DNA from 3 places in the Peribacillus aracenensis genome. Region 2 is predicted to be linked to each of the others. Evidence: riboswitches for the same ligand, from Rfam matches in the RefSeq annotation. Region 2 holds a riboswitch; each other region holds the start of a gene.
What was found. Region 2 has a riboswitch for cobalamin ahead of N0M92_RS11660 (ABC transporter substrate-binding protein). Riboswitches for the same ligand answer to the same signal wherever they lie in the genome.
Positions count from the first base shown of each region.

Region 1: linked by a shared signal. The riboswitch ahead of N0M92_RS13250 ((2Fe-2S) ferredoxin domain-containing protein) and the one ahead of N0M92_RS11660 (ABC transporter substrate-binding protein) in region 2 are both predicted to bind cobalamin.
Region 3: linked by a shared signal. The riboswitch ahead of metE (5-methyltetrahydropteroyltriglutamate--homocysteine S-methyltransferase) and the one ahead of N0M92_RS11660 (ABC transporter substrate-binding protein) in region 2 are both predicted to bind cobalamin.

Region 1 is NZ_JANZMJ010000011.1:92,218-98,494, reverse strand. It holds gene N0M92_RS13275 (energy-coupling factor ABC transporter ATP-binding protein) at 1-292, opposite strand, end outside; gene cbiQ (cobalt ECF transporter T component CbiQ) at 311-1,087, opposite strand; gene N0M92_RS13265 (energy-coupling factor ABC transporter substrate-binding protein) at 1,074-1,385, opposite strand; gene N0M92_RS13260 (energy-coupling factor ABC transporter permease) at 1,387-2,130, opposite strand; gene N0M92_RS13255 (hypothetical protein) at 2,151-2,321, opposite strand; cobalamin riboswitch at 2,305-2,498, opposite strand; cobalamin riboswitch at 2,700-2,890, shown strand; gene N0M92_RS13250 ((2Fe-2S) ferredoxin domain-containing protein) at 3,041-3,409, shown strand; gene cobJ (precorrin-3B C(17)-methyltransferase) at 3,424-5,061, shown strand; gene N0M92_RS13240 (sirohydrochlorin chelatase) at 5,080-5,982, shown strand; gene cobK (precorrin-6A reductase) at 5,979-6,277, shown strand, end outside.
Region 2 is NZ_JANZMJ010000009.1:112,314-118,590, forward strand. It holds gene N0M92_RS11645 (acyltransferase family protein) at 1-950, shown strand, start outside; tRNA gene N0M92_RS11650 (tRNA-Arg) at 1,147-1,220, opposite strand; gene N0M92_RS11655 (polysaccharide deacetylase family protein) at 1,450-2,304, shown strand; cobalamin riboswitch at 2,391-2,565, shown strand; gene N0M92_RS11660 (ABC transporter substrate-binding protein) at 2,739-3,710, shown strand; gene N0M92_RS11665 (FecCD family ABC transporter permease) at 3,673-4,728, shown strand; gene N0M92_RS11670 (heme ABC transporter ATP-binding protein) at 4,735-6,207, shown strand; gene cbiB (adenosylcobinamide-phosphate synthase CbiB) at 6,204-6,277, shown strand, end outside.
Region 3 is NZ_JANZMJ010000029.1:63,382-69,658, forward strand. It holds gene N0M92_RS22545 (acyl-CoA thioesterase) at 1-19, opposite strand, end outside; gene metE (5-methyltetrahydropteroyltriglutamate--homocysteine S-methyltransferase) at 19-2,325, opposite strand; cobalamin riboswitch at 2,470-2,662, opposite strand; gene N0M92_RS22555 (potassium channel family protein) at 2,902-3,321, shown strand; gene bcp (thioredoxin-dependent thiol peroxidase) at 3,384-3,854, shown strand; gene N0M92_RS22565 (aminopeptidase) at 3,866-4,975, shown strand; gene N0M92_RS22570 (D-2-hydroxyacid dehydrogenase) at 5,125-6,069, shown strand; gene perR (peroxide-responsive transcriptional repressor PerR) at 6,234-6,277, shown strand, end outside.

The sequences.
Region 1 (6,277 bases), on a different contig from region 2:
CGGAAAAGAGCTGCGAGTCGGGATCTTGAAAAACAATCCCGACTTGTTTTCGTAATGATAATAAGGCTTTACGGTCATATTTCATTTTCTTGCCCTTAAATCTGATCTTTCCTGCCGTAGGTTGTAAAAGACCATTTAAATGGAGGAATAAAGTTGATTTGCCGGCACCATTATTGCCTAGTAATGCTATCTTTTTACCGTGTTGGATCGTTAGCGAAAGATCGTTTAAAGCAAACGTTCCATCCGCGAATTGATGGGTGAGGCCTTCTATATGAAAAATATGCTCGTCCATTCTTGGGTTGCCTCCAATTTACAAATATCCATTAATAAAGATTAAGCTTCCTAGTATTACAATCGCGATCAGCCAATTACGTGAGGAATAGGTGTAAGTATCCTCGATATAGGAAAGGTTCTCCTGATAGCCTCTTGCGTTCATGGCCATCGTCAAATGTCCAGAGCGCTGCAATACTCCTAAAAATAATGATGAGGTTAGTAATCCGAGAGATCGAATGCCTTTCCTTAACGAACCATACCCCAGCCGTGAAGCTTGTGATTGGTGAATGGCCAAAGCTGTCTCTAAAAAAATAAAGATGAAGCGATAGGTCAATTCTATTAAATCGACCAATAAGGAAGGCACTTTAAGTTTTCGCATCACCGATAGAATGACGGTAATGGGTGTAGTTAAGGTGAGGAAATATAAACAGCTGATGCTGCCTAATACGACAATGATCAAATCGATCACTGTTCCTATGCTGTCATCGCTGATGAATATCTGCCAGTTCCCGACCTTCCAGGACCACCATATATTCGAAAGCGAAGTAAATTTGCTTGTAAAAGAAAAAAGGATGGTAATGGTTCCTGATAGTATAAAAAATCCCGGTAATAGAAGTAATTTAAGATAATAAGAAAACGGGATTTTTGCCGCAAAAATGATTAAAGCGCTCATCACCGTAAAAGTGATGAGCGAAACGGTCATATCCCTTACCGTTAACGAAAATAGCAAAAGGGAGAGTGCAAAAACCATCTTTTCCAACGGATGTACATCCTTTAGCCCATTGAAATAGGCATATTTATCAATGAGTAACATGCTTCGATTTTCCGGGAATTTCCTGTTTGGTTTGCTTATTCCTTTGTTTCGTTACACCTATGAAATAACCAATGAAACCGGCTCCGATTGCAGCTTGCAGCGCAAATAATAAACTTTCGGTTTCCGCACCTGGCGGCTCCCAAATACTGTTGAACCATGGCTTGTATTCCGGCTGGATTTTAGTGATGGCTTCTTCAGCTTCTCCATCGGCACCGCCAAATTCCGTTCCTTGTTGCGTGATTAACGGTATGGTAGCAAGAACGACGACCAGGAAAAGCAGCAGTAAACTTTTTTTCATGTTAACGGGCCTCCTTAGATAAAACTCGCAGCAACTTCAATTCGCCTAGATTGTATTTTTTTAAGAAATTCATCACGACGACTGTCAATAACCCCTCACTGATTGCCAAGGGAATTTGGGTCAGGGCAAAAATCCCTGCAAATTTACTGAAAGAGGCCATGAATCCTCCTACCTCGGATGGAAAAGCAAGAGCAAGTTGAATGGAAGTTACCACATAGGTTCCCAAATCTCCAAAAGCAGCAGCCAAGAACACGGCAAGTGAAAAGGACCAACCCAATTTAGTTGCGCCCTTGAAGACGAAGTAAGCAATGAGCGGTCCGCAAACGGCCATGGAAAATGCATTGGCCCCTAATGTCGTCAATCCTCCGTGAGCCAGTAAAACGGCTTGAAATAATAGAACGATGGAGCCAACGACACTCATGGCCAATGGACCGAATAAAATGGAGCCCAGACCAACTCCGGTAGGGTGTGAAGAACTTCCCGTAACGGAAGGAATCTTTAGGGCGGATAAAATGAATACAAATGCACCCGATAGTCCAAGCATCATTTTTGTTTCTGGGTTTTCCCTTACTTTGGTTCTAATGGACCGGTAACCCAGGAGTAAAAATGGAAGCGTCACGGCCCACCAGAATATAGCCCATTCAATGGGTAAAAAGCCCTCCATGATATGCATGGCCATTGCCCGTTTTGGGACGAAAAGCAGTAAAATGACAAAATAAATGGTCTTCCAATTGGTTTTTTTCATTCTTTCTCCTTTCAAAACTTTTAATTTTTCTGATCAAACTTGAGAAGAAAGGCGCGCCCAACATAAAAAGCACTTCTTTCAAAGGAAAGAAGTGCGTAATGAACAGGAATTTTGCAGCATAAACCAACAATGGGCCTTTCTGCCTGATCCGCACACCCATCCTCGTAGGTTGAAACAGTTTCACGCTTCATGGCAGGTCTCCTGGCTTTGGTTCAATATCCCATTACATCCTTCCCATCTCATTTGACAGTGGATTAGTTAAAGTAATAGGACTCCCCTTTACAGTGGCGGGACCGCTCCGGATTTTCACCGGCTTCCCTTTTAAGCTGAATTCAAAAAAATTCAACACCATAAAACTTATGTAATTATTTAGAAAATTCTCGTATAGTGTACCATAAAGAAATAATTCCAGCTACACTATCTTTTTTTTTTGACTAAGTTTGTTGCAAGGAAAGGCTTGTTGACAGGATATGCACTATTAAACTTTTCTAAACAGTCGGAATAAACTATTGAATTTTGATAAAGTTGTTATATGATAGATAAAGTTAGTTAGAAATGTATAATAAAACCAAATATTTCATTTTAAAAGTGCCCTTGTGTGAATATACAAGGGATAATAGGGAAATCGGTGAAAGACCGATGCAGCCCCCGCTACTGTAAACGCTGATGAAATTGTCGATAGCCACTGGCATTGTTGCCGGGAAGGGACAAGGTAAAATGAAGCGTAAGCCAGGAAACCTGCTTTTAAAATTGCATGATACTTTTCGGAGGGAAAGGTAGAAGGACTATGACGATTTTAGGAGATTGGGCATTCTTGCCTGGGGCTCCTCATCCATATAGTTTTTTTAAACCTTGACTCTTATGTTAAGGTTTTTTATTTTGCCTTTTCCCTGAACGCAGGAGGAAGAAGATGACTACTTGGAACTTAATGGGTACAAATACACATCTGTTGATTTGTAATGGAAGCAGCTGTATGAAAAAGGGCGGGGAAGAAGTAACCCAGGCGATTCGCGATGAAATTACTTCCAAAGGACTGGACATGAAAATCCATACAACGAGGACACGGTGTAACGGAAGATGTAAAGATGCCTGCGTTGTGATTGCCTATCCTCAAGGAAACTGGTATCGAGTGGAGACGCCTGATTTCGGCCGCCAAATTGTCAGCCATATCGATGATGGGGAGTTTGTTCCACAAATGATCTACCAATTCAATGATGGGGAAATGATATCCAATCCCAATTTTCCTGCTCATACGGGTATTTCAAAGAACAAAGCGTAAAAGGAGATGTCTTAATGAGTACAAACGGTAAATTATTCGTCGTGGGCTTTGGACCTGGGAATTTTGAGCACATTACCAAACGTGCTGTCGAAGCCCTTCAAGAAAGTGACTACATCATTGGTTATAAAACTTATGTTGAACTCATTCAGGGACTGCTTACTGATCAAACGATTATTAGTACGGGGATGACTGAAGAGGTATCACGTGCTCAGGAAGCAGTGAAACAAGCGGAGCTGGGTAAGAAAGTTGCGGTAATCTCCAGCGGGGATGCTGGGGTTTACGGGATGGCTGGGTTGGTTTATGAAGTATTGATTGAAAAAGGCTGGAAAGAAGAAACTGGAGTGGGCATTGAAGTCATTCCTGGCATTTCTGCAATCAACTCTTGTGCATCTTTACTTGGGGCACCAGTCATGCACGATTCGTGTACAATCAGCCTCAGTGATCATTTAACTCCTTGGGAACTGATCGCTAAAAGGGTTGAAGCAGCTGCAATGGCGGACTTTGTCATTGCCCTGTATAATCCGCGCAGTGGCAGGCGGACGAGGCAAATTGTTGAAACACAGAACATTCTCCTTCGCTACCGTTCGCCCGATACACCTGTCGGGTTGGTGAAAAGTGCCTATCGCGATAGGCAGGATATTGTCATAACCAATTTAAAAGAGATGTTGAACCACGATATTGGAATGTTGACCACCGTCATTATTGGTAATTCATCCACCTTTTTATATGATGACAAAATCATTACACCAAGAGGCTATCAGAGGAAATATACATTGAATTCGGAAAAGCAACCATTGAGGCCGCATCAGCGTCTGCAAAAAGAAGCGGAACCGTGGGCATTAGATCAAGAAGCCTTCACCGAATCCTCTGGAGGAGTTGGATTACTTACAAAAGCACCTGAAAAGAAGCCAGCTTCCTTTGAAATGGCAATGGAAGCACTGTCAAGAGTCAAGGGTCAAACCGTTCAGCAATCCATTGAGCCGATTGTTCAGCAAAAAATGGAGTCGGTATTCGAACTTGCCGTTAGTCCAGGTGTGGCGAATAAACAATTCACTCCCAAACAAATGATGACACTTGCGGAAGTTGTCGGGGAAAAAGGCACGATGGAATACACGCCAAATCATAAAATCATATTAAAGATTCCGACAATGGATCCGGAAGTCATTACGGGGAAATTGCAGTCAGCAAACTTTCTATTGTCACCGATTGGAGATGTACTGACATTAAAAGCATGTGATTTCTGTGATGGTGAAAAAACCGAATCCATTCCTTATGCGGATGAAATACATCGGGTGCTTGGCGGAATGAAAATGCCAAAGGAACTTAACATCGGTTTTAATGGGTGTGGGATGGCTTGTTATAGTGCTGTGATGGATGATATCGGAATTGTCTTCCGAAAAGGGAAGTTTGACTTATTTCTTGGAGCTAAACCGGTTGGAAGAACAGCCCATCCAGGTCAGCCTGTTGCGGAAGGCATTGAACCGGAACAGCTTGTTGAACTGATTACCGATATTGTCGCAGAGTATAAGCAAAATGCCCATCCAAATGAGCGGCTTTTTAAATACTTCAAACGTTCGAAAAAGATACAGAATTTCTCTTATCAGGACATCGCTCCCAAAATAAACATAGAGCCTGCGCCTTGTGAAGACTAATCAAGAGGGGGAAAGTAAATGAAAGCAGTTTTGTTCGTAGGACACGGAAGCCGTTTGGCTTCGGGAAACGAAGAAGTCCTTCATTTTATTGAAAATATGATTCCAGCATTGGATGGGCGCTTCCTTGTAGAAACGTGCTTCTTGGAATTTGCGGCACCGAATATATCCAAAGGCATTGATAATTGTGTAAAACGAGGGGCTTCTGAAGTTATCGTCATACCGATCATTTTGTTGCATGCAGGACATTCGAAATTACATATCCCAGCTGAAATAGAGGATGGGAAAACAAAGTATCCAGAAGTGAAATTCACATATGGCCAAACGATCGGGGTCCACCCTGATATATTGACAATCCTGACAGACCGTCTTGAGGAAGCGGGATTCGATACATCTTCTGAACAGGCTGAGACAGCAATATTGCTGATTGGCCGAGGTGGCAGTGATCCTGATGCAAATAGTGATATATATAAAATTTCACGATTATTATGGGAAAAATTGAACGTAAAATGGGTCGAAGCAGCGTTCATGGGTGTAACGGACCCGCACGTTGACGAAGGTATTGAACGATGCATCCGCTTAGGGGCAAAAAAAGTAGTGATGCTGCCATATTTCCTCTTCACAGGTGTGTTGATGGAAAGAATGGAGGATATGCTGAAAGGCTATCAAGAGCAATATCAAGATCAAGAATTCATTTTGGCGAAGTATTTTGGATATCATCCAACATTACAGAACATTCTGCAAGAACGTGTAATTGAAGCTAGTGAGGGCAGATCAAGCGGGGCACGTGATTTGGAAAACTATCGTAAACATGTCGAGGAACATGGACATGCCCACCATCATCACCATCATGACCACGATCACGACCATGATCACGACCATCATCACAATCACGATGGGCAAGTGGTGGGGACGTCAAAATGATTTTGTTTTTGGCGGGTACAAGTGATGCAAGGGAATTAGCGATTGAGATGCAGCAGGTGGGATTCAAGGTTTTGGCAACTGTTGTAACCGGGTCGGCAGCTAAAAGTTTGCAAGATGCAGGCATATCCACCCGGATTGGCCGATTAACTGCAGAGGATATGACATCTTTAATCTCTGAAAAAGGTTTTCAGGCAGTAGTTGATGCAAGTCACCCATTTGCCGAAGAAGCATCCAAGAACGCCCTTAACGGAGCAAAGGCAGCAAATGTCCCTTATATTCGTTATGAGCGTGAAAG
Region 2 (6,277 bases):
TAGAAGAACCAATCCGAAGCTCAAAGGACAATAAATTCTCATTCAAGAGAATCGGGTTAATGGGCAGTGTGAATGTACTCTTGATTGCCTCTCTTTTAATTGGAGTATATATAGATAAAAATAAGCTGGAAAATAATATAAACGATAAAAATTATCCAGGAGCGTTAGCTGTAAAAAACCCTGACGATATACCTGATCAAGAACCAATTCCGTCATATTCTGAAGTCTTTGATGATTTACCAAAAGCGCATTTGGACGGCAGTAACCAAGGGTTAAAGGAAAGTGACTTGAAAATTGGGAAATATGGCAAAACTGAAAATTACGATGCTACAATTGCCCTGATCGGCAGTTCCCATTCAGAGCATTGGTTAGGTGCCATTTTAGAAGCAACAAAAGATGATAATTATCGTGTATTGAATATGACTCGTTCAGGTACACGTTTTTCAACAGGTTATGCGGATGATGATTTGAAAGGTATCTGGGTCAATAATGTTCTCGATTATCTAAAGGATGCAGATGTAGATCTTGTCATTTCTCACGCCACAGCTTCTGATTCGCCTAATAATAAAATACAACAGCAAATGGTCGATCAGCTGCAGTATGTTAAAGATGAATATGGTATTGAAGTGTTAGCGATTCGTGATGATCCAAGATATAGTTTTAACGTACTGGAATCATTAGAAACAGATGGACTAGAAGAAACTACAAAAAAAATGAATTCAGCAGATAATCAGAAAGACGAAAGCTTTTGGAGACAATTTGAAAAAGAGAATAAATCCTTGCATAAAATTGACTTAACAGATTACTTCAAGGTAAACGGTAAATTCCAGCCCATTATAGGTAATGTTATAATTTACCGTGACAATAGACATTTAACGAATACTTATTCTGAAAGTTTCGGACCTGTTTTTGAAGAAAAAATCAATGAGATAGGTTTAATTGAAAAGTAAGTATAGCTAATTGGAATTTGTTTGAAGTCTAAATATAATAAAAATCTGAGTTCTGTTTTTTACAGGGCTCGGATTTTTTTATATCTATAGGGATTGATGAAGTAGTGGTTAAATTTTCTGACCGTCACATAAATCACAGAAAAAAACCCAGTTACGATGCGGAAGAACTGCATTGTAACTGGGTTTTTCAAATTAGCGTCCCAGATAGGAATCGAACCTACGACCTACAGCTTAGGAGGCTGTCGCTCTATCCTGCTGAGCTACTGGGACATATATTTAAGTCGACGACTTATTTATTATATTTCTTATAGGCAAACTTTTCAAGCTTATAGCACATACTTATGAAAAAAAATCTTCATAAATGCTCAGCAAATCACTATGCCCTTTTGTTTTCCTATTAATTCTTTAAATGGAATACTTTATTATCGAATAGTATTCTGATACTATTATACTAGAAAAAATTAGGGGAATGATAGTGAAAAGATATAGAGTTTTATGGATGGTGGCATTGCTGGGAATTTTAATTTTACCTGGATGTTCACAAGGGATTGTAGAGGGTATAGGCATAAAAACGGCTGCACCGATTGCGGAAGATGACATTGAAGTGGTCGAAGCGGCCGAGAATGAGACTGAGACTGGTCAGGATTTGGATGGCCAGATCGATACGGGAGACTGGATAATGGCCAAGTCCCCGGTCAGGCTTCCAATCTTGATGTATCACAGCATTTCTGAAGGGAATGGACTTCGGGTTCCAATTGAGGAATTCCGAGCACAGATGGCTTGGCTTCGGGAGAATGGTTACTATACATTATCCCCTGAAGAAGCATACCTCGTTTTAACCGAGAATCGGATGCCAAGTGAGAAGTGCGTCTGGCTTACTTTTGATGATGGCTATACAGATAACTACACGGAGGCTTTTCCGATATTAAAAGAAAATGATATGAAAGCAACTGTCTTCATGATCGGTAAGTCCATTGATAAAGGTCATCACCTGACTGAAGATCAAATGTTGGTGATGAGCAGGAATGGTATTTCGATCGAAAGCCATACCATCAACCATTTGGAGCTGAACCGCATGACGGCAGTACAGCAAGAAGCTGAAATGGTCCAGTCAAAGGATCTGTTCGATCGTATCCTCAAACAGGACACGACAGTGCTTTCCTATCCTGTTGGTCGGTATAATGAGGAGAGTCTTAGGGTGTCAGAAGAGGCCGGATACAAGATGGCAGTCACTACTGAACCTGGAGGAGCTTCAAGGGACCAAGGGATGTATGCCCTGCATCGAGTTCGGATTTCACCCGGATTATCAGTCGGTGGGTTCGCGTCGCTGATAGAAAATGCTTCTAATCATTGAAGATGGATGGTGCATTTCGAATTTGTTCAGAAAAATCATATAATAATCGATTCTTACATGGTGTATAATGAAGGCAGTGAAAATTATATACATATGAACGATTTGGTGTCTTAATGACTTAAAAGGGAAGTTGGTGAAATGCCAACGCGGTCCCGCCACTGTATATGGGAGCTGACGGCTATGTACCACTGTATGAGATATGGGAAGGTGCCGTTGACGATGACCATGAGCCAGGAGACCTGCCAGAATTCGTACACCTGTAACCTACGCGGATGGGAAGGTGTGTGGCAGACCCTAAGAAAGAGTCCGTAATGATATTGTTGCCATGCAAGCACCTTCCGTTTAACGGGAGGTGCTTTTTGTTTTGGGGCATCTTCCAGGAATGCGTTTTCTTTATTTAGGTGGGAAGAAATTAAATGAAAAGATTGTGGGGAATGAAAATGAAGAAGATTTTTGGTCTGATACTGTTGATGTTGCTTACTGCAGGATTGATGGTTGGCTGCAGTGACGCTGCTGATGAAGGAAAAGAAAAGCAACAAACGAATCATGCTCAACACGAAGCTTTCCCGATTACGATTAAAGATGCAACTGGGGAAAAAGTGACGATAGAACAAAAACCGAAGAAAATCGTTTCGTTGATACCAAGTAATACGGAAGTGGTCTTTGCACTTGGTTTGGGTAAAAATGTCGTTGGTGTATCCGACAATGATAATTACCCGGAAGAAACGAAAGAAATTGAAAAAGTTGGCGGAATGGAAATGAACACGGAGCTGATTGTCTCCATGAAGCCTGATCTTGTTCTTGCGCATGCATCAAGTGCCCATAATTCGAATGAGGGTTTAAAACAGCTTAAGGATGCTGGAATAGATGTCCTTGTAGTCAATGATGCACAAAGCTTTGACCAAGTCTATAAGTCTATTGAAATGATTGGACAGGCAACGGGGGAACAGGATAAGGCAAAAGAAATCGTTACGGATATGAAAACGAAGCTCAAGGATATCCAGGAAAAGGCCAAATCCGTAAAGGAAGAGGATAGGAAGACCGTTTTAGTGGAAGTTTCGCCTTCACCGGAAATATACACACCTGGTAAAAATACTTTCATGAATGAGATGCTTACTATCATTTCAGCGGATAATGCTGCTGCAGAATTGGACGGATGGGCAAAAATTGATGAAGAGTCGATGATTGCTGCAAATCCGGATGTCATCATTACAACGTATGGTTATTATACGAAAGATCCAGTTAGTGAAGTGACGGGCCGAAAGGGATGGCAAGACGTAAATGCCGTTAAGAATGGCCAAGTCTTTGATGTCCATTCAGACTTGGTGACCCGTTCCGGTCCACGTTTAATAGAGGGAGTAGAGGAACTTGCCAAATCAGTCTATCCGAACCTATTTGACAACTAAATGGGCTTTTGCTTATTTGATTGCGTTGTTCATTTTGTTATTCGCGATGACGATAGGCATTTCCTTTGGTTCGGTGCCAGTACCGATTCCCGTACTTATACAAATAATCGGCAAGGAGATTTTCCATTTGCCGATTTCTGCTGATCCGGATGTGATGCTTACGAATATCGTGATGAACATCCGCCTGCCGCGTGTATTGCTTGCGGGTTTGGTCGGGGCATCACTTGCGATTGCGGGTGCGGCTTTTCAGGGACTGCTCCGGAACCCGCTCGCTGATCCTTACACATTGGGTATTTCATCAGGAGCATCGGTAGGCGCCGTATTGACAATATTCTTGAATATTTCACTGCCGTTCATCGGTTTATATACTCTTCCGGCATTGAGCATCTTATGCTCAGTGCTCACGATGCTTTGCGTACTGACTTTCGCAAAAAAAATGGATCGATCGATGAAAGTGGAAACGATCATTTTAACGGGAATCATTTTCAGCTCATTTTTAAGTGCCTTCATTTCATTGATGATTGCGCTGACGGGTGATGAATTAAGACAAATCATCGGCTGGCTGATGGGAAGCGTTTCAATGCGAGGTTGGAATTACATTGCAATCATTTTGCCGTTTTTTATCATTGGCTCATTGATTTTGATCATGAATACAAGTGAATTGAATGCGATGACTTTCGGGGAAGACCGGGCAAAGCACTTAGGTGTGAATGTTAAGCGGCGGAAAATGTGGATCTTGATAGCCGGTTCGACATTGACGGGGGCAGCCGTTGCCGTTTCAGGGGCGATTGGCTTTGTAGGATTGGTCATTCCTCATTTTGTCCGAAAGATTTGGGGGCCTGACCATAAACATCTACTTCCTTTGTCATTGTTGGTAGGAAGCGGATTCTTAATATTGGCGGATTTTGTGGCACGAACGATCATTGCCCCATCGGAACTGCCGATCGGGGTGATCACCTCACTTATCGGGGCACCTGCATTTGCGCTGATTTTATTAAAGAGACGGAGAGAAGGGTAAAAACGGATGCTTGAAGTAAGAGGGTTAACAGGTGGATATCATAACAAAGCTGTTTTGGACTCTGTCTCTTTTGATGTACATAAAGGGGAATTATTCGGGATTCTTGGTCCAAATGGCAGCGGAAAAACGACGCTTTTAAGCATGCTTAGCGGGGTGCTCGATTATAAAGGCGGAAGCGTACGGATTAGAGGTAGGGATTTGAAGGATTATTCGTCAAAACAACTTGCACAGGTCATTGCTGTGCTCCCCCAACATTCCTCATTAGCTTTCTCCTATACAGTAAAAGAGACGGTCTCACTTGGGCGATATGCTCATCAATCAGGTTGGTTCCACAGTTGGTCCGCAGAAGATGAATCGATTGTCCAACGAGTTATGGAACAAACGGGAGTAGCTGATTTTCAGGACCTTCATTTTGAACGATTATCAGGAGGGGAGAGACAAAGGGTCTTGCTGGCACAGGCACTTGCCCAAGAGCCGGAAATCCTTTTTTTGGATGAACCTACGAACCACTTGGATCTTTCCTATCAAAAAGATCTTCTGGATCTAATGAGGAAAATGGCAAAAGAGCAGAACTTGACCGTTATTTCAATTTTTCATGATTTGAATTTGGCTGGATTATATTGTGATCGGCTTATGTTGCTTGAGAAAGGGCAGATTCAGGTTGTTGATGTGCCGAACGAAGTGCTCCAACAGGAACGGATTCAGGATGTATATCATACGACGATCGAAAAACATCCACATCCTGGCCTTCCGAAACCGCAGATGTTCATCGTTCCGGAAAAGCATGGCCATGATACTATCCCATTGGAAATCGATGGTTCTTATTTGACAGTCGGTCAAGAGATGATTCAATTGGATTCTCCGATTCCGCTTAGAACGATGTCTTCTGGAGTGACTGGTTCAGGGACGGGCTGGCATAAATATTTTGTGAATAGGCACGTCCATCATGGTTATGATTGCGAGGATCATCATGTTGAAATGGCCGACTATTTAAAGACTCATGGTTTTGAACCTCAGGAAACGGTAGGGATGATGACAGCCGTCTTTCTCGACACGGTTGCTTTCAAGCTATTAAGAGCTGAAGATTTCTCGGTTTTCATTATCGTGACGGCTGGTGTAGGCAATGCTATCGACGCTTCCTTAGCAGACCGGCATTCTTGGAGTTCCGCTCCAGGAACGATAAATACTTGGATATTCGTAAATGGTCATTTGGCAGAAGAGGCTTTCATCCACAGCATAGTTACTGCGACCGAGGCAAAAGTAAAAGCGCTTCATGATTTGCATGTCATGGATAAGGTGACAAATACATGTGCAACGGGAACATCGACAGACAGCATTTTGATTGCGGCAACTCAAAGAGGGGCAAAGCTTCAATATGCGGGCACCATCACTCCGTTAGGGAAGCTGATCAGCCGTGGTGTTTATGATTGTACAGTGGAAGCAGTAAAGAATACTCGGAAACGGATTGAGGATTTATGATTTATCATCATCTTTTTGCAGTTACGCTGGCGTTTTTCCTTGATCTATTAATTGGTGATCCGCCAAATTG
Region 3 (6,277 bases), on a different contig from region 2:
GGGCAACATTCTTTTCCATCATTGGCCTGTTGGTTTGGCCATAAGGTTTTCACGGACGATTTTTGCTGCTTCGACCATGTTTTTCAGGGAAGCGACGGTTTCCGGGATACCCCTTGTTTTCAGGCCGCAGTCGGGATTGATCCAAAACTGGTCTTTATCCAATACCTTGATGCCCCGTTCAATCATATCGACCATTTCTGCCACTGCCGGCACACGCGGGCTGTGAATATCATACACACCCAGGCCAATGCCTTTTTCATATGTTTTTTCCTCGAATGCGGAAGCAAGCTCCCCATGACTACGAGATGTTTCGATGGAAATTACATCGGCATCGAGGGAGGAGATGACATCCATGAAACTGTTGAAGTCGCAATAGCACATATGCGTATGGATTTGGGTTGTTTCCTCCACGCTTGATGTGGATATCAAGAATGAATTTACAGCCCAGTTCAAATACTCGTCGCGATCGCTTTTTTTCAATGGCAGACCTTCTCTAAGTGCAGGCTCATCAACCTGAATCATTTTAATTCCAGCAGATTCCAATGCAATGACTTCCTTTTCCAAAGCGAGCGCCAGCTGATAACAAACATTCTCCCTGGAAATATCATCACGGACAAATGACCAATTCAAAATCGTAACAGGACCTGTAAGCATTCCTTTTACCGTCTTCTTCGTCAGTGATTGTGCGTAAACACTTTCCCTGACTGTCATCGGTTCGATGAAATGGATGTCGCCATAGATGACTGGTGGTTTTACGCAGCGGGATCCATAGGATTGGACCCAACCCTTTTCCAGAAAGATGAATCCGCCCAACTTATGGCCGAAGTATTCAACCATATCCGTCCGTTCGAATTCCCCGTGAACGAGAACATCCAAACCGATTTCTTCTTGGATTTCAATCCATTTGCCGATTTCTTCGTTAACGAATGCTTCATATTGCTGAGCGGTCCAATCTCCTTTTTTGAATTTCCCGCGTGCTTGTTTAACTTCAAGTGTCTGCGGAAAGCTACCGATTGTAGTCGAAGGAAGGAAAGGCAATTTGAAAAATTCCTGTTGTTTTTGGTAACGCTCTTTAAATGGAATTTGACGGCCGGCGGTCCTGGTTTTAATCTTTTCGACTTTCGATCGTACAGCCCCATGATTCCGAGCATTTGAACTTGCTAACGTTTGAACCGTAGTTTTATTGGCATTGACTTTTTCGGCGATTGCTTCAGAGCCTTGATTATTCCCTTTGACCAAGAGTGTGATTTCCTCAAGTTTCTCGTCAGCGAAAGCAAGGGCCTGTTTCACTTCTTTTGAAAGGGCGGATTCATTACGAACGGTCACTGGGACATGAAGCAGGGAACAAGAGGGCTGAAGCCAGATTTGGTCTTCGGCTACCTTTTTCTTAAGAGTCTCGATCAATTGAATTTTTTTCGATAAATCAGATAGCCAAATGTTTTTTCCGTCAATCACACCTGCAGCAAGCACTTTGTCCTTCGGGAAGCCGAATGCTTCAAGATTACTTAGATTCCTCCCTTTATCATGTACAAAATCAAGACCGATTCCTTGGACTTTTAATTCGATGACTTCTTGGTAGTGTTCCACGGCATCAAAGTATGTTTGTAGCATGATGTTCAGGTTCGGTGCTGCTTCATTCAGCTTTTCATAGAGATAAGTAACAGTTTGCATATCATCCTTGGAAATGGATGAACCAAGAGCAGGTTCATCCATTTGTACCCATTTCACTCCTTCTTGCTCCAACTCCCGCAGGATTTGCGTGTATAGGGGAAGCAAGCTCAGGATGATGCCAGGGATCTCTTGTTTATTGAAGCCTTTGGAAAGGGAGATGAAGGTATAAGGCCCGATCAATACGGGCTTCGTTTCAATTCCTAGTTTTTCCTTGGCTTCCCGGTATGCTTCAAGTGGTTTATTTTCTGTTAAAGTCAGCTGTGGCAGTTTTAATTCAGGGACAATATAGTGATAGTTCGTATTGAACCATTTCGTCATTTCGGAAGCGACTTCATCATTGTTTCCGCGAGCCATTGAATAATATACGGAAAGAGGAACTCTACCGCCTTCATAGGCTGAATAACGTTCAGGAACAAGACCGAACATGACGGACATGTCGAGCATTTGATCATAGAAAGTGAAATCGTTGACAGGAATGATATCAATGCCCCGTTGCTTCTGTTTTTGTAAGTTGCCTAAACGGATTGCTTTTAGTTGTGTCGTAAATTCCGCTTCATCGATTTTACCTGACCAGTAAGCTTCCAATGTACGTTTCCATTCACGATCTTCCCCGATTCGAGGGTAACCCAAACTACTGCTTTTCAAAATTCCCATCCTCCCAATTCATATTATTGAACAATAAAAAAAGCATCCCTAACCGTCAAAAGAGAAAGTTAGAAATGCTTAAAATAAGAGGCATTCAGAATGCCCCTTACAATTATAAGGTCCCTAACACCTCCCTATCTCCCGTAGGTTAAAACAGTGTTGTTGAAATAGGCAGGTCTCCTGACTTAGGGATTATCATTAGCGGCGGGCCTTCCCGATCCGTTGATCAGTGGCATATTGGATGGCGCTAACACTCCCATTACAGTGGCGGGACCGTGCCGGAATTACACCGGACTTCCCTTTTAATCCTAATTAATAATTAGGAACCTATTTCCACATATGAAATTTTACAAAACCTGCCTTTATAAACTGTTTGCAGGTCGAAGATTTTTAAAATAAAAACTATTATAAAAATTTAGGCAATCTTAACATATCCGACCAAAAGGGTCAACATGAGATTCGGGAAAAGAATCCGTTTTTTGAGTGTGTGGGTGATGAGGATAAGGTCTGTTCCTAAAAAAGAATATATTGTTTGGACAGGGAGTATGTATAGAGGGAGTGGCGTATTGAAATGGGGCGTTGGGGATGACTTTCTACATCTTGATTGCAGGAATCATTTTTTGCATGGTGATGAGCATTCGTACGTTATTTCTTGTTGAGTCGGGAGGAAAGAAGTTTTCTCTGGAGGATATGCTGTGGCTTGGCAATTTATATGCGACGATATTGGTTGGATTCGCATTGATTTATTTATTATACGAGCTTCAGAATCATTCGGTGATTCTTGATATGGGCAATAGGCTGGATGGCACTTTCTATGAACAGTTGAAGACTTCCTTTTACTTTAGTGCGATGACGATGTTTTCTGTAGGGTATGGAGATATAGCCCCGATTGGCATAGGCAGGATGATAGCTACCATTCAGGCTTTCATCGGGTATACACTGCCGGCAGCGTTCGTGATTCGGACAGTTATCGATCTGGAACAGAATGATAGGAGGAATAAATGAAAGTTGTGTTTCTTTCGATTATTGGGTACTCTTACCATAATGAAAGAAATGGAGGGTTCAATATGACTGTTAAAATTGGAGAAAAAGCACCTGATTTCAAACTCCCTGCAAACAATGGTGAAATGGTTTCCCTATCGGATTTTAAGGGGAAAAACATTGTTTTATATTTTTATCCAAAAGACATGACGCCAGGTTGCACGACGGAGGCCTGTGATTTCCGGGACCATAATGAGCAATTCGAGGAATTGGACGCGGTCATCATTGGTATCAGCCCAGATCCAGCGGCACGTCATGAAAAGTTCATCGAAAAGCATGGATTGCCTTTTCTGCTGCTGGCTGACGAAAATCATGAAGCGGCTGAATCATTTGATGTTTGGCAATTGAAAAAGAACTTTGGCAAGGAGTATATGGGCATTGAACGTTCAACTTTCCTGATAGATAAGGCTGGTAAGGTAGTCAAAGAATGGCGTAAAGTAAAAGTCAAAGGCCACGTCGAAGAAGCTCTTGAAACTCTTCGCGACCTCGAAAAATAAGGGACAGGCAGATGAAGGATGAGCGAATAACGAAGCTTGCAGCCAGGCTGATTCATCATTCGATACAAATACAGCCAAAAGAGAGAATCCTCATACGGGGGCATATCAACACGAAACCATTATTGAAAGAGCTGATTGATGAAATATACAGAGTGGGTGCTTATCCATATGTAGAACTCGAAGACGATGAGATAAGCCGCCACCTGTTACAAGGGAATGTGAAGGAACAACTTGACACATCTTCGCAATGGGCTCTGAAGAAATATACAGATATCGATGCAGTCATCATCATCACAGGGGAAGAAAACGAAGTGGAAATGACTGATGTTCCCATCGAGAGGCACCGTCTTCAGGGGGAGGCCATGAATTCCCCCACTCTTTTCTATGTAAACAACCGACGTTGGGTCTTACTTAATTATCCCACCAACGCATCAGCGCAAAAAGCCGGCATGCCCTTCAACACGTACCAAGACTTTCTGTTGAACGTCTGCACCATGGATTACGGGAAAATGGAGGCGGCCTTGAAACCGTTAAAACAATTGATGGAACGGACTGACAAAGTCAGGATCGTTTCACCAGGAACAGATTTGACCTTTTCCATTAAAGGTATGCCGGCCATCATATGTGCCGGAAAAAAGAATTTACCGGATGGGGAAGTGTTTACGGCACCCATAAAAGATAGTCTCAATGGAAGGATATCCTTCAACACACCCACAACCTATGAAGGAATCACCTTTAGTGACATAGAATTAAACTTTGAAAAGGGAAAAATCATTAAAGCAACTTCCAATCGTGACTCAGAAATGAACCAAATTCTGAATATTGATGAAGGATCCCGGTTTATAGGGGAGTTCGCAATTGGAATCAATCCATATATATTGGAACCTATGGACGATATATTGTTCGATGAGAAAATAAGCGGGAGTCTGCACTTGGCTATTGGGCTCTCCTATGAAGAAGCGGATAATGGAAATCGTTCATCGATACATTGGGATATGGTCTTGATCCAGCGTCCGGAATATGGGGGCGGTGACATCTATTTTGACGACGTCCCGATTAGAAGGGATGGCGATTTCATTTTGCCGGAATTACATGCATTAAACCCAAATTGTTTAAAATAAAGCCTTTTTTAATAAGGGTAAGGCTTTTGTCCAACTCAAAAAGGGGACACCTGAATATGCTTTATTAAGGGAATACCTCCTCAGAGAAAGTTGCGCGGGACACATAGAGCCCGTGTTTTTTTTATGTTAATTAAAAGGGAGAGATAAACATGTTAATACTTTCGACTGTCATTCCGAATGAAGGCATCCAAACGAAGATGATGGAAGCTTTTCCAGATTTGAACTTCATTTATCAAAAAGGATGGACGGATGGGCCGCTTCGTGAAGCGGAAATCCTAATTACATATGGTGAAGACTTAACAGAAGAAATCATTGGGAAAGCGGCGAACTTGAAATGGATCATGGTCATGAGTGCAGGGATGGAATTAATGCCATTTAAAGCCATTGAGGAACGTGGCATTCTGGTGACAAACGCAAGAGGCATTCATAAAATCCCGATGGCCGAGTATACGATAGGGATGCTTTTGCAATATGAAAAGAAATTGAAAATGCTTATCAAGAATGAAAAGGAAGAATTGTGGGATAGAAAGATTGAAGTAGGGGAATTGAATGGCAAGACTATGCTCGTTATTGGTGCCGGTGCAATTGGAGGGGAGGTGGCTCGTCTTGGGAAAGCCTTTGGGATGACGACGATGGGAGTGAACAGGAGCGGGAAGCCAGTGGAATCCATCGATCACCTTTATACTCTGGATAATTTATTGGAACCCATACCGGGAGCCGATTATATCGTATCCGTCCTGCCAAGTACGGATGAAACGAAGGGCCTTCTGGCAAAAGAGCACTTTAAAGCAATGAAAGAATCTGCAGTTTTCGTGAATATTGGCCGCGGAGACCTGATTAACGATGAAGTGTTGATCGAAGCCCTGGATGCCGGTGAGTTATCTCATGCCATCTTGGATGTATTTGACCCGGAGCCTTTGGGGAAAGGGCATCCGTTTTGGAGGATGGAGAATGTCACAGTCACACCGCATCTATCAAGTAAAAGCGGAGAATATCTACCAAGAACCTTTGCCATTTTCGAAAAAAACATGCGTGAATACCTGAAAGCTGGAAATGACTTCACCAACGTAATCGACTTATCTAGGGGATACTAAACTCAAAGCAGTAATGGTATAGATTCATTGTGTTCATGAATTCATGAATAAACTAAAAAAGAATGGTTAAGCCATTGAATTATTGACAAATTCAACGCATAAAAGGTACACTATTTATAAATATTATAATTTAAGAATTCATACTTAATGAGAAAAAGAGGTGGATGACGGTGTCTGAAGTTCAGTTAAAAGAAGCATTGGATTCCTT